3 regions of the Azospirillum sp. UENF 112521 genome follow, and region 3 is predicted to be linked to each of the others. Evidence: riboswitches for the same ligand, from Rfam matches in the RefSeq annotation. Region 3 holds a riboswitch; each other region holds the start of a gene.
What was found. A riboswitch is a leader RNA that binds a small molecule or an ion and turns the genes downstream of it on or off. The one in region 3 is predicted to bind thiamine pyrophosphate.
Positions count from the first base shown of each region.

Region 1: another riboswitch for thiamine pyrophosphate. It lies ahead of thiO (glycine oxidase ThiO); the one in region 3 lies ahead of ACWPN8_RS08690 (ABC transporter ATP-binding protein).
Region 2: another riboswitch for thiamine pyrophosphate. It lies ahead of ACWPN8_RS20915 (ABC transporter substrate-binding protein); the one in region 3 lies ahead of ACWPN8_RS08690 (ABC transporter ATP-binding protein).

Region 1 covers NZ_JBSNCI010000002.1:369,007-373,556, reverse strand. The annotation lists gene ACWPN8_RS03935 (thiazole synthase) at 93-893, opposite strand; gene thiS (sulfur carrier protein ThiS) at 1,006-1,227, opposite strand; gene thiO (glycine oxidase ThiO) at 1,224-2,405, opposite strand; TPP riboswitch at 2,397-2,496, opposite strand; gene ACWPN8_RS03920 (methyl-accepting chemotaxis protein) at 2,777-4,550, shown strand, end outside.
Region 2 covers NZ_JBSNCI010000004.1:52,795-57,344, forward strand. The annotation lists gene ACWPN8_RS20910 (branched-chain amino acid ABC transporter permease) at 1-558, opposite strand, end outside; gene ACWPN8_RS20915 (ABC transporter substrate-binding protein) at 563-1,714, opposite strand; TPP riboswitch at 1,796-1,910, opposite strand; gene ACWPN8_RS20920 (DMT family transporter) at 1,944-2,858, opposite strand; gene ACWPN8_RS20925 ((2Fe-2S) ferredoxin domain-containing protein) at 2,990-3,322, opposite strand; gene ACWPN8_RS20930 (ABC transporter permease) at 3,502-4,550, shown strand, end outside.
Region 3 covers NZ_JBSNCI010000002.1:1,335,450-1,339,999, reverse strand. The annotation lists gene ACWPN8_RS08705 (hypothetical protein) at 1-236, opposite strand, end outside; gene ACWPN8_RS08700 (hypothetical protein) at 233-856, opposite strand; gene ACWPN8_RS08695 (acetoin utilization protein AcuC) at 1,039-2,166, opposite strand; TPP riboswitch at 2,402-2,508, shown strand; gene ACWPN8_RS08690 (ABC transporter ATP-binding protein) at 2,556-3,287, shown strand; gene ACWPN8_RS08685 (ABC transporter permease) at 3,284-4,051, shown strand; gene ACWPN8_RS08680 (ABC transporter substrate-binding protein) at 4,069-4,550, shown strand, end outside.

The DNA.
Region 1 (4,550 bases), 970 kb from region 3:
CCCGCAGGATCAAGCGGCCGAACGGAGTGCGCGTCACCTTGCCCACCACCTTGCCCACCCTGGCCGCCCCGGCGGCCTATGACCGACCGCCGTCAGCCGCCGATCAGGCCCATCTGCGGGCTGGACGGTTCGGCATGGGCGCGCATCGGCATGCGGCCGGCCAGATGGGCGGCGCGGCCGGCATTGACCGCGTCGCGCATCGCCGCCGCCATCCGCACCGGATCGCGCGCCTTCGACACCGCGGTGTTCAGCAGGACGGCGGCGCAGCCGAGCTCCATCGCCAGCGCCGCGTCGGACGCGGTGCCGATGCCGGCGTCCAGCACCACCGGCACCGGGCTGCGGGCGCAGATCGTCTCGATGGCGTGCGGGTTGCGGATGCCCATGCCGGACCCGATGAAGGCCCCCAACGGCATCACCGCCGCGGCCCCCAGGTCGGCCAGCTTGCGGCAGGTGACGGGGTCGTCGTTGCAGTAGGGCAGCACGACGAAGCCGTCATTCACCAGCTCCTCGGTCGCACGCAGCAGTTCCTCCACGTCGGGATAGAGCAGGTCGCGGTCGCCGATGACCTCGAGCTTGATCCAGGGGGTGTCCAGGGCCTCGCGCGACAGCTGGGCGGTCAGCACGGCTTCCTTGGCGGTCATGCAGCCGGCGGTGTTGGGCAGCAGCCCGACCGGCCCGGTCGGCCGCCCGGCGGTGGCGCGGGCCAGCACGTCGACGAGGCTTTCCGAATAGCCGTCCAGGCTGATGCGGCGGATCGCCAGCGTGACCAGTTCGCTGCCGCTGGCCGCCAGCGCGTCGAGCATCACCTGCTGGTTCGGATAGCCGGCGGTGCCGAGGAACAGCCGTGAGCCGAGGCAACGCCCGGCGATGGTGAGGGTGTCGGGTTGGGACATGGGGGGAGCCTTTTGATAAGGCCCTCCCGCGCAAGCGGTCCGGGGATACCCCCCTCTCCCCGGGGGAGAGGGGATCCTTCCCGGGCTGGTCGCGGGAGAGGGAAATTCAGGGTCAGCCGCCCTGGATCGGGCGGACGATTTCCAGGCTGTCGCCGGGCTGGAGCAGGGTCTCGGGCCAGCGCCGCCGTGGGACCACGGCGCCGTTCAGGGCAACCGCGACGCCCTTCGCGCCCTCGGCGATGCCGCGCCCGGCCAGGAACTCGGCGACGGAGGCGGCGGACAGCGGCTCTTCGCGGCCGTTGACGCGGATGGCTTCACGTGAAACGGCGCTCATGCGGCGGCTCCCGCGGCAACGAAGCGGTCGGCGGCGAAGGGGCGCAGCAGCGGGTCGGTCTCGCCGGTCAGCACCAGGCGGGCGATGCCGTCGGCGGTCACCGGGGTCAGCAGGATGCCGTTGCGGTGGTGGCCGGTGGCGTGGATCAGGCCGGGAATGCCGCTCTCGCCCAGGATCGGCGCATCGTCGCGGCTGCCGGGACGGAAACCCGCCCAGGCTTCCTCGATGGGCAGTTCGGCGATGCCCGGCAGCGCCCGCCACGCCCCCTCCAGCAGGGCGAACTGCCCGCCGGCGGTCAGACGGTCGTCGAAGCCGCGCTCCTCCGTCGTGGCGCCGATCAGCAGCCGGCCGTCCAGCCGCGGGATCAGGTAGGTGCCGGGCGTCCACACCACATGGCGCAGCAGCGGCAGACGGGGGTCCATGCGCAGGCAGACCATCTGCCCCTTCACCGGACGCACCGGCGGCTTCGCGGCGGGCGGCAGCCCAGGCACGCCGGCCGACCACGCCCCGGCGGCCAGCACCACCCGGTCGGCCCGATGCAGCGTTTCGGCAACCCGCACCCCCACGGCGCGGCCGCCCTCCACCGCCAGCGCCACCTCGCCGCATTGCTCGTGCAGGCGGGCGCCGGCAGCCACGGCGGCGCGGCGCAGGGCGGCCGCGACCTTGCGGTTGTCGACCTGATGGTCGCCGGCACAGAACAGGGCGCCGGCGACACCCGGTTGCAGGAAGGGTTCGCGCCGCCGCACCTCGGCCCCGCTCAGCCACTCCACCGGCAATCCAAGATCGCGCTGGAAACCGTGCAGGAAGCGGACCTTCGCGGCATCGTCGGCGGTCAGCGCGATGACCATCGTGCCCTCGCTGCGCAAATCGACGGCCATGCCGCTCGCCGCCTCGAGAGCGCGGGCGAAGTCCGGCCACAGGGCCTGCGACGCGCGGGTCAGCGGCAGCAGCCCCTCCTCGCCCGGCTCGGTTTCGACGCAGGCGGCCAGCATCCCGCCGGCGGCATGGGTGGCGCCGCGCCCGGCCTCCCCCCGCTCGAAGACATCGACCCGGCAGCCGGCCGACGCCAGCCTCCAGGCGATGGCGAGGCCGATGCAGCCGGCGCCGACGATGGCAATGGAGGGACGGAGTCCGGATTCAGAAACGGAAAAAGAATGTGATTCTGGCGCATGGATCATGCGGCGGCTCCCTTCGCTGGAATTACCCAGACAGGTTCGATGGGTGTGTTCTCAGCCGCGCGACCACCGCACGGCACCCCAGGCCTATGGATTGCCTTATGCCAATCTTCCGCTGGCCCCACAAGCGGAATCGACCGTTGCCCGGCTTCGCCACCCAAGGCCGCCGTATCAGCCCACAGCTTCAGCCCGGCCTGAACCTGACGATGGATGCGGCGACAGGCCGCAGCCGGATACGGAGTCCCCCGACAGGAAACGCTACCAATCGGCAGCTAGATTGTCGGCAAAATGAGCCATACCCGGGCACTCACAGCCGCAAACGGGCACCGCCGGTGCGCGGAATGAACAACGAAGACGACCGAGGATTCGCCAGCATGCTGTCTTTCTTCCGCTCGGACTCTCCGACCGCCCCCGTTTCCGGCACCCCGGCTGGCGGGCCCGAAGCGGCAGCGCACGCCGCCGGACCGGCGGAACAGCCGATCCGCAGCCTGTGCCTGCCGGCGGAGCGGATCGGTGCCGCGGCGCTGGAGGGGCTGACTTTCGCCGCCGGGGCACCGGCGCTGGTCGTCGGCTTCGTGTCGCCGCATGTCGATTTCGCCGCCACCGCGCGGGCGGTCCGCTCCGCCCTGCCGGCGGCGACCCAGCTGGTGCTGGTCTCCAGTGCGGGCGAGCTGTGCGCGGCCGAGGGCCAGCCGCTCTACCGCAAGGCCGGCGACCGCTGGGACAGCGTGGTGCTGCAATCCTTCAGCCCACGCCTGCTCGCCGGGGTCAGCATCCAGTCGGTCCCGCTGCATTGCGACGACCTGCGCGGCGGCCGGCCGACCCGCGACGTGCCGGCCAGGGTGGAGGCGATCCGCGGCGAACTCGACCGCATCCGCGTCCCCTTCCCGGTCGACAGCCATGACACGGTGGCGCTGACCTTCATCGACGGGCTGTCGGCCAGCGAAAGCTGGTTCATGGAGGCGGTCTACCGCTCCGGCCATTTCCCCTGCCTGTTCATCGGCGGCTCGGCCGGCGGCAAGCTCGACTTCCGCAACACCCATCTGTTCGACGGCCAGCGCGTGCTGGAGAACGCGGCGGTGACGGTCTTCCTGAAGATGGCACCCGGCATCCGCTACGGCATCTTCAAGTCGCAGAATTTCCGGCCGACCCAGACCCGCTTCGCCGTGGTCGACGCCGACCCGATGCGCCGCATCGTGCGCAGCGTGATCGACCGCGACGGCTTCGAGGTCGTCGGCTTCATCGACGCGCTCGCCAAATCCCTGCGCTGCAAGCCGCAGGAGCTGCCGGGCAAGCTGGCCAAGAACACCTTTGCCATCGAGATGGAGGGGGAGCTGTTCGTCCGCTCCATCTCCGGCTTCGATTTCGAGAAGGGGGAGGTCGCCTTCTACTGCGACGTCAATCCCGGCGATTCGCTGTGCCTGGTGGAGGCGACCGATTTCGTCCGCCAGACCGAGGACGACCTCTCGGCCTATCTGCGCGGCAAGCCGCGTCCCCTCGGCGCCATCCTGAACGACTGCATCCTGCGCCGGCTGAACAACCCCGACCAGCTGTCGCGCGTCCATGCCTTCGACGGGCTGGCCGCCGCCGGCTTCTCCACCTTCGGCGAGCTGCTGGGCATCAACATCAACCAGACCCTGTCCGCACTGATGTTCTTCGAGGTGCCGCCCGGCGCCGCGTTCAGCGACGACATGGTCGACCGGTTCGCGGTGCATTACGCCCGGTTCCAGAGCTATTTCATCGCCACCCGCTACAACCGGCTGGAGCTGCTGAGCCGCATCCGCAACAGCGTGATCGAACGGATGCACAGCTATCTCGACGCGCTGGTGACGCTGACTGGCGGCGTGCAGGAGACCGCCAGCTATGCCGCGCGCATCGGCGGCTCGATGTCGGCGATCGAGGCGACGCTGAACCGCCACGCCACCCTGTTCGACGGCCACGCCGACCGCAAGGAGGCGCTGGTCCGCGAATTCAACCAGCTGTCCACCGTGGTGAAGAGCATCGAGAAGGTGCTGGCGGTGATCGACGGCATCGCCAGCCAGACCAACCTGCTGGCGCTGAACGCCACCATCGAGGCCGCCCGCGCCGGCGAGGCGGGCAAGGGCTTCGCCGTGGTGGCGGCCGAAGTGCGCAAGCTGGCCAACGACA
Region 2 (4,550 bases), on a different contig from region 3:
CGTGGTGACCGGCACGCCGCAGGCGCGCGCCATCTCCGGATCCTGCGCCGTGGCGCGCAACCGGCGGCCCAACTGCGTGCGGGCAAACACCCATTGCTGCGCCCCGATCAGCAGCCCCGCCACCGCGACGATGGCAAGCGACTGCTCGGGCACCGCCAACCCGGCGATGTGCAGCGTATCGTCGCCGAACAGCGGCGGTGCGGCGCGCGGCTCCGGCCCGAACAGGATGGCGGCTCCGTTCTGCAGGATGATGCCGACCGCGATGGTGCTGATGAAGACCGAGACCGGCGGCCGGCGGCGCAGCGGCAGATAGGCCGCCAGCGCCAGCAGCAGCCCCAGCGCCGCCATCAGCACCAGAACGACCGGCAGCAGGACGATGCCCGGCAGCGGGATCAGCGGCGCCGCCGCCACCGCCAGCAGCCCGCCGGCCATCACCAGATCGCCCTGGGCGAAATTCACCGCCGAGGTGGCGTTCAGCACCAGAACGAAGCCCAGCGCCACCAGGGCGTAGGCCGCCCCCAGCGCCACCCCGTTGACCAGCAGTTGAAGCGCCGCCATCCGTTCACTTCGCCGCAAGCGTCGGGTCGTCGTACCGCTTCGCCAGCACCGGCACCCGGCTGGCCCCGTCATAGCAGACGATGACGGCGGAATGGGCCATGTTGCCCTTGCCGTCGGACTTGTAAGTCATGGCGAGACCCTGGAACGTCTCGGCGGACAGCGCCTTGCGGATGGCGTCCGGCGACCGGGCGCCGGCCTTCACCGCCTCCAGCACCATGGTCATGCCGTCATACTGGCCGAGCGCGAAAGCGTCCGGCTCTTTGCCAAAGGCGGCACGGTAGGCGTCGGTGAAGGCCTTGACCTCCGGCGTGCCGCCGGAAATCGGCGAGGCCGCGGTCTCTGCACAGACGCCCTTGAGTTCCGCCGGTTCCAGCAGGGCCGCGGTGCTCGGCTGGTGCATGGCGGAGCCGGCGACGATGGGCAGGGTCACGCCGCTGGACGCCGCCTGCCGCAGCAGCAGCGCGGTCGGTCCGGAATGCAGGTGCAGGACCAGCACGTCCGGTTTGGCGGCGAGCGCCTTGGTCAGCACCGGCAGCAGATCCTTGGCCGCCGGATCCACCCCCTCCTCGAAGACGGGCGTGACGCCCAGCGCCTTGAAGGCGGCGTCGAGATGGGCCTTGCCGCTCTGGCCGTAGGCGGTGGTCTGGTAGATGACGGCCGGCTGCCGCTTGCCCAGCTCCTCCACCACATAACGGGCATGGGCGGCCTTGGTGACCGCGTCGCCGGGGAAGAAGCGGAAGACCCAGGGATTGCCCTGCTCGGTGATCGAGGCGGTGCCCGACACGGTGACCAGAGGCAGCTTCAGCTCGCCCGCCAGCGGCAGCATCGCCAGCATCTGGGTGCCGAGCATGCTGGCGGCGACCGCCCCGACCGTGCCGCGGCCGGCCGCGCGTTCCAGCGCCGTCACCGCCGCCTCGGGCGAGGTGCCGGTATCGACGACCTCCGAGGCGATGGCGATTCCGGCCGGCGTCTGCTTCAGCGCTAGGACGGCGCCATTGCGCTGGCTGGTGCCCTCCAGCGACAGGAAGCCGGTCAGCGGCACCAGCACCGGGAAGGACAGCGTGTCGTCGGCACGGGCAGCGGACGACAGGCAGACGGACGACAGGCAGGAGGATGCGGCCAGCAGGCCGATCAGGAGGGGAAGCGCGCGCCGCATGACCGATACTCCTCAACACGCGCCGGCGGTTGGGGCGACGCGGAGGAGACGGGGCGCTTCGCAGCAGCTTTCAGCGGGTCCGTCGGGTTCCGGTCGGCTCCCTTCGCCGGCATGACCCGGATCAGGTTCGATGGGTGTTGTCTCAGCCCCTGCGATTGCCGAACCGGCATCCGCACGGGCACCCCAGCCGTGAACAGGCGGCGAGAGTGTCGCCGCCGGCCCCGTCCTGTCAAGAACCCAACCGGCGGCGCGCCACTATGGTTTCACGATGCAGGATGTAGAGCCCGCTGCCGATGATGACCATGGCGCCGGCCAGGACCGGCACGGTCGGCAGGTCGCCGAACGCCAGCCAGCCGAACAGGCTGGCCCAGACCATGCCGGTATATTCGAAGGGCGCCACCACCGCCGGCGGCGCGCGGCGGAAGGCCTGGGTCAGCAGCACCTGCGCCCCGGCGCCGATGGCCCCGACCAGCGCCATCAACCCCAGCGCGAAGGCGGTCGGCGCCGTCCAGACCGGCACGGCCAGAGCCCCGCTGACCACTGTCGTCGTCAGCAGCAGGTAGAGCACGATGGAGGCACTGGTTTCCGTCCGCGACAGGCCGCGCACGGCCAGGGCCGCCAGCGCATAGAACAGGGCGGCGCACAGCCCGACCAGCACCGGCACCAGCGGCGCCCCGGCCGACGGCTGCGCCATCACCACCACGCCGCCGAACCCGACAACCACGGCGGCCCAGCGGCGCCAGCCCACCGGTTCGCCCAGCAGCGGCGCCGACAGTGCAGTGATGAACAGCGGACCGGCGAAGCTCAGCACATAGACGTCGGCCAGCGGCAATTCGCGGAAGGCATAGAAGAAGCATCCCATGGAGATCAGCCCGGCGAAGGCGCGCCAGACATGCCCCAGGGGCCGCCGCGTCCGCATCGCCGCGATCCCGCCGCCGCAGGTCAGGGTGTAGCCGCCCACCAGCAGGAAGGCGACCAGCGAGCGCACGAACATCAGCTGCGGCACCGGGTAATCGGCGGTCAGGAACTTGATCAGCGTGTCCATCGCCGCGAACAGCAGGATCGCGCCCAGGAAGCAGCCGACGGCATAGGGAACCGAATCGGCCTCGGCAGGCAGCAGGTCGGCGGTTTCGGCGTCGGTCATGAAATCGGTTCGGAACGGCAATGGCGGGAGATGCCCACATTATGGGCAAATGCGCCTGTGTCCCAATGCCGCAACCGCAGGTCTGGTAGGCGCCGGCACTTTCAGGGAGTGGCGTGAAGCGCCCGCTCGCCTCACCGCGTCAGAACCATCACCAGCCGCTCGACCGGCTTATCCTTCACCAGATGCGAGTTGACGATCTCGTCGATGTCCTCAGGGGTTTCCGGCCGGTACCAGATGCCTTCCGGATACACCACCATCAGCGGCCCGGCGGAGCAAAAGCCGAGGCAGCCGGTCATCGCCATGCCGACGTCGGCCAGCCCCTTGCCCTGGATTTTCTGATCCAGCCGCTGCCACAGCGGATGCGCGCCCTTGGCGGCGCAGCTGCCGCGCGGATGGCCGGGCGGGCGCTGCTGGGCGCAGCAGAAGACGTGGTGGCGGAAGGTCTGCGGAATGTCGAGCGGCATCGGTCATGCTCCATAGCCATAAAAATTTTATGGGTAAGAAGCATGCCAGAATGCTGCGTTGCGGCAAGACTTTTGTGACGCTTCCAAGTCCCGGTGCCCATTGGCTTTCTCACATCACGAAACGCTTGGTCGGCAGAGCATTGGCGGTTAAGAATCCCCGGCAAGGGGCAATCCAGGAGATGCCGGTGCTGCTGAGCGGATCGGGGAAGGGCCAGCCGGGCGCGGTGCCGGGCTGGGTCGGGTATGCGCTGCTGCCGGTTCTCAACCTCGTCGCCGCCTTCGTGCTGTCGGGGCTGGTGATCCTGGTGATCGGCGAGAACCCGGTGGACGTGCTGTCGCTGCTGGTGTCGGAGGCCCTGGGATATCCCGAGGCCATCGGCTACACCCTCTATTACACCACCGACTACATCTTCACCGGACTGGCGGTCGCCATCGCCTTCCATTGCGGGCTGTTCAACATCGGCGGCGAGGGGCAGGCCTATCTGGGTGGGCTCGGCGCCGGGCTGGTGGCGCTGGCGCTGACCGGCTGGCCCTGGCCGGTGGTGGCCGTGCTGGCGGTGCTGGCTTCGGCCCTGTTCGGCGCCGCCTGGGCCTTCATCCCGGCGTGGCTCCAGGCCAAGCGCGGCAGCCACATCGTCATCACGACGATCATGTTCAACTTCATCGCCGCGTCGATCATGACCTGGCTGCTGGTGGACGTGCTGATCCGCCCCGGCAGCCAGTCGCCGGAAACCCGCGAGTTCGACCCCGGCGTCTGGCTGCCGTCGATGGACCGGGCGCTCGGCTGGTTCGGCATCGCGATTCCCGCCTCGCCGCTGAACCTGTCCTTCCTCTGGGCGCTGGCCTGCTGTCTGCTGTTCCACATCTTCCTGCGCCGGACCCGCTGGGGGTACGAGCTGCGGACGGTGGGCCGGAACGAACGGGCGGCGGTCTATGCCGGCATCTCGCCGGCGCGCAACATCGTCATCGCCATGCTGATCTCCGGCGCGCTCGCCGGCTTCGTCGGCGTGAACGAGATCCTGGGCGTGCAGCACCGGGTGATCCTGAACTTCACCGGCGGCGTCGGCTTTGTCGGCATCGCCGTGGCGCTGATGGGGCGCAACCATCCGGTCGGGATCATTCTGGCGGCCCTGCTGTTCGGGGTTCTGGCGCAGGGCGGCGGCCAGCTGTCCTTTGAATACCCCACGATCAACCGCGAGCTGGTGATGGTCATCCAGGGTCTGGTCAT
Region 3 (4,550 bases):
ACCTGCTTCTTGCACAGTTCCACCATCTCCCGGGTCAGCTCCTCGATCTCGGCATGGAGAGTCTCCTCCTCCCGATGCAGGCGGTGGATGGTGGCATCCAGCTTGTCGAGGTTGTTGCGGACACCGCGGACGCGCTGGCGCGCCTGCGAGACCCGCTGCTCGACGCTCATCAAGATGTTGCCGAGCCAGGCGCCGATGGCGACGATGGCCAGGACGATGATGAAGTTGATCATCATGTGGCGGCACCCGCCTTCGCCCGGGCGGTTGCGGGCGGCGTCGGCACCCCCTTGCCGGCGGCCCTGCCTCCGGCCATCCCACCGGCCCGCGCATCGCCGCGCATGAACGTCTTCTGGAAACCCATTTTGAACGGAAAGGCCACGTCGCACATCTGCTTGGCCTCGTCGAAGCTCGACGCCCAGACCTCGGCCACGTTCGTGCAGCGCCAGATGGGGTTGACCTGCGCCCGCTCGCCGGCGGCGCGGGCAGCGGCCGATGCCTTTTCCTGCGTCACCGTCGCGACGAATTTCATCAGTCCGGCCTGCGGGTCGCCGACCTCATGCACGAACATCGGCGGCTGGTCCGACAGGTCCCGAACCTGTTTTTCCGCCTTGCGGATATCGCTTTCCAGCCGGTTGCGGTCGGAAGACTGGCTGTTCCGACGCTGGACCAGATGGTTCACCCGGTTTTGAAGCTCCTGCGCCTCGGCATGAAGGACGTAGATGCGGTTCTCGATCTGGTCCAGGCCGTTGCTCTTTTCCATGATGTTCGGCAGGAAATCCTTCAGCATCATGGCGACCGGGACGGCAGCCAGCATGATGATGACGATGGCGATCAGGAACAGCGTGGTGTTCGACATCCGCCCGCCCGTTCTCCTACCGCAAATCCCGCCGAAGCCCGCATCACCCGATGCGGAAGCTGCACCGGCGCAGCAGAAGTAAGAATCAACGAACAATCCGACCCCGTCAACGAATCGTCACAGGTTGGTTCGAATTTCGTCGGAATGAGTTGGTCGGCTGCGGGGCAGGACACCTCCACCCTTCAGGACATTGCAATCTCCACCACCCGCTTCACAGCATCCCGCACCGGACCGGGACGCCGTTCGTCGCCCAGCGTGGTGAACCAATGTTCCGGCGGGTTGCGGCCGGCGGCACGGTTCCAGGTCAGGGCGCGCAGCACCGCCTCCGCCTCCGCGGTCGGACGCACGGCGGGATCGATGTCGTTCATCACCGCCCAGATCCCGGCCCAGCAACGCCCGACCGACCACGGGTTATAGCCGCCTCCTCCGACCACCAGCACCCGCGGCGCCAGGGGAAGCAGCGCCGCGACGGCGTCCCACAGGGCAAGGTTGGACAGCTCCAGCCGGCTCAACGGATCCTCGGCCAAGGCATCGGCGCCGGTCTGGATCACCATCGCCTGCGGTCGGAAGGCACGGGCGAGAGGCAGGACCGCCGCCTCCATCACATGCTCCATCTCGCTGTCGTTGAAGCCCGGCGGGACCGGCAGGTTGCGAGCCATGCCGCCGGCGCGGTCCTCCACCTTGCCGGTGTAGGGCCAACGTCCGTCCTCGTGGATGGACACGGTCAGCACCCGGTCGTCGTCGGCGAAGGCTTCCTCCACCCCATCGCCATGATGGGCGTCGAGATCGACATAGAGGACCCGCTCCAGCCCATGGTCCAGCAATTCCAGAATGCCCAGTACCGGCGCGTTGAAATAGCAAAAGCCGCTTGCCCGGTCCCGCCGCGCATGATGCGTCCCGGCGGCCGGCGCATAGACCAGACCGGCGGGCCGGTCGCCGAGAATCCTGGCCGCCTGCAACGCCGATCCGCTGCTGTGGGCCGGCCGCCGGTACATCTCGGCGAAAATGGGATTCTCCAGCTTGCCGAGATTGTGGCGGGCGGCGGTCGCCTCGTCGACCCGCTGCTCGGCCTCCGCCCTCTTCAGCGCGGCGATGTAGTCGGATGTGTGGAAGCGCGCCAGTTCGCGTTCGCTCGCCACATGGGTGTCGAGATAGACCTCGTCCGGCAGCCAGCCCATGGCGCGGCTGAGGTCGATGGCGGTCGACACGCGCGGAATCGCCAGCGGATGCTTCGGCCCATAGGTCGAGCCGCGGTAGATTTCCCCGCCGATGAACAACGGTGTGCGGAAGGGCGTGGTCAGGACGGGCACTCCTAATCAGGTTTCTCCAGATCGGGCAACAGGCCCGGCCTGGAGAAACCTGCGGACTTTATGGTTTTGCAGGTTTCCCGAGCCCGCCCGCCTGTGGGCGGAGTTCGGAAAACCTGCTTAGATGCCCGTCAGAAACTAGGCGCTGCGGCGGTGCGGTCAAGCAGCCCGCTTCCGCATCCCGGAAGCTGCATCCGGCAATGCTTGCGGTCACGGATCGTCCGCGCCTATAGTCGCCGCCTTCACTGGGGGGAGCCGATGGGCGGCTGAGAGGTCCTGTTGCGGGACGACCCCTGGAACCTGATCCGGTTCATGCCGGCGTAGGGATCAGTGATGCGGGACCGCACCCTCTCCATCTCCGCCAGTCCACGATGCATGCCCGCGTGCCTGCGATGACGCCGCTTTCGGTGACCATCTCGCGCGCGCGGCTGACCTATGGCGGCACACTGCTGTTCTCCGAGCTGACGCTGGAGCTGCCGGCCGGGCGGACCACCTGCCTGCTGGGGCCGAGCGGCGTCGGCAAGACCACGCTCCTGCGCATCCTCGCCGGCTTGGCCGAGCCGGAGCCGCCGACCGAGGTGGTCACCGGCGACTGGCAGCCGCTGGCCGGCCGGATCGCCTACATGGCGCAGCAGGACCTGCTGCTGCCCTGGCTGACCGTGCTCGACAATGTCCTGCTGGGCGACCGGCTGCGCCATCGCCGTCCCGACCCGGCACGGGTGGAGCAGGCCCGTGCGCTGCTGGACCGCGTCGGTTTGGCGGGGCGCGAGCGCGACCGTCCGGCCGCCCTGTCCGGCGGGCAGAAGCAGCGCGTGGCGCTGGCCCGCACCCTGATGGAGGACAGACCGCTGGTCCTGATGGACGAGCCCTTCTCCGCGCTCGACGCCATCACCCGGCTGCGTTTGCAGGAAACCGCGGCGGAGACGCTGGCCGGCCGCACCGTCCTGATGGTCACCCACGACCCGCTGGAGGCGCTGCGCATCGGCGACCGACTGCATGTGATGACCGGCCGGCCGGCCATCATGGGACCGGCGCTGGAGCCCTCCGGCCCGGTGCCGCGCCGCGTCGACGATCAGGACCTGCTGGCGCATCAGGCCGAACTGTTGCGGAGGCTGGCGGAATGAAGGCGCTGCTGCGCGGCGCGATCACCCTGCTGGTGCTGGTCGCCGGCTGGCAGGCGCTGGTCTGGGCCACCGGGCTGCCGCGCTACCTGCTGCCCGGTCCGCTGGCGGTGGCGGACGCCATGCAGCGGCAGGCTCCCCTGCTGTTGACCCATGGCCTGACCACGCTGGCCGAGATTCTGATCGGGCTCGTGGCCGGCGTCGTGCTGGGCGGGGTTAGCGCTTTGCTGCTCGCGCGGTTCCGCACGGCGCGGCGCTGGCTGATGCCGCTGCTTCTGGTCAGTCAGGCCATCCCGGTCTTCGCACTGGCGCCGCTGCTGGTGCTGTGGCTCGGCTACGGCATGGCGTCCAAGATCGCCATGGCGGTGCTGGTCATCTATTTCCCGGTGACGACCGCGCTGTTCGACGGGCTGCGGCGCACCGATCCCGGCTGGCTCGACCTTGCCCGCACCATGGGCGCCTCGCCCGCCGCGATCCTGTGGAGCATCCGCCTGCCGGCCGCCCTGCCCGCCTTCTGGTCCGGCGTGCGGGTCGCCGCCGCGGTGGCGCCCATCGGGGCGGTGATCGGCGAATGGGTGGGGTCGTCCTCCGGTCTCGGCTACCTGATGCTGCACGCCAATGCCCGCATGCAGATCGACCTTCTGTTCGCCGCCGTGCTGGTGCTGGGACTTTTCGCCGTCTCGCTTTATGCCGCCGTCGATGCGCTCGCCCGCCGTGCCCTGCCCTGGCAACCCGATACCCAACCTGCCGAAGACGCCAACCCTTGAAGGGGGAGAGACACTCGATGAAGCATCTTTTCACCGCCGGCCTGATCGCCGCCGGCCTGATGACCTCGCTTCCCGCGCTGGCCCAGGACAAGCTGTCCGTGATGCTGGACTGGTTCGTCAACCCGGACCACGCCCCGCTGGTGGTGGCGCAGGAGAAGGGCTTCTTCAAGGATGCCGGTCTCGAGGTCACCTTGACCGCCCCGGCCGATCCCAACGACCCGCCGAAGCTGGTGGCCGCCGGCGGGACCGACATCGCCGTCTCCTACCAGCCGCAGCTGATCCTGCAGGTGGCCGAGGAACTGCCCCTGGTCCGCATCGGCACGCTGGTGTCCACGCCGCTGAACTCCGTCGTCGTGCTGCGCGACGGGCCGGTGAAGACGCTGAAGGATCTGAAGGGCCGCAAGGTCGGCTACTCCATCGCCGGTTTCGAGGACGCTCTGCTGGGCGCCATGCTGGAGAAGCAGGGGCTGAGCCTGAAGGATGTCGAGCTGGTGAACGT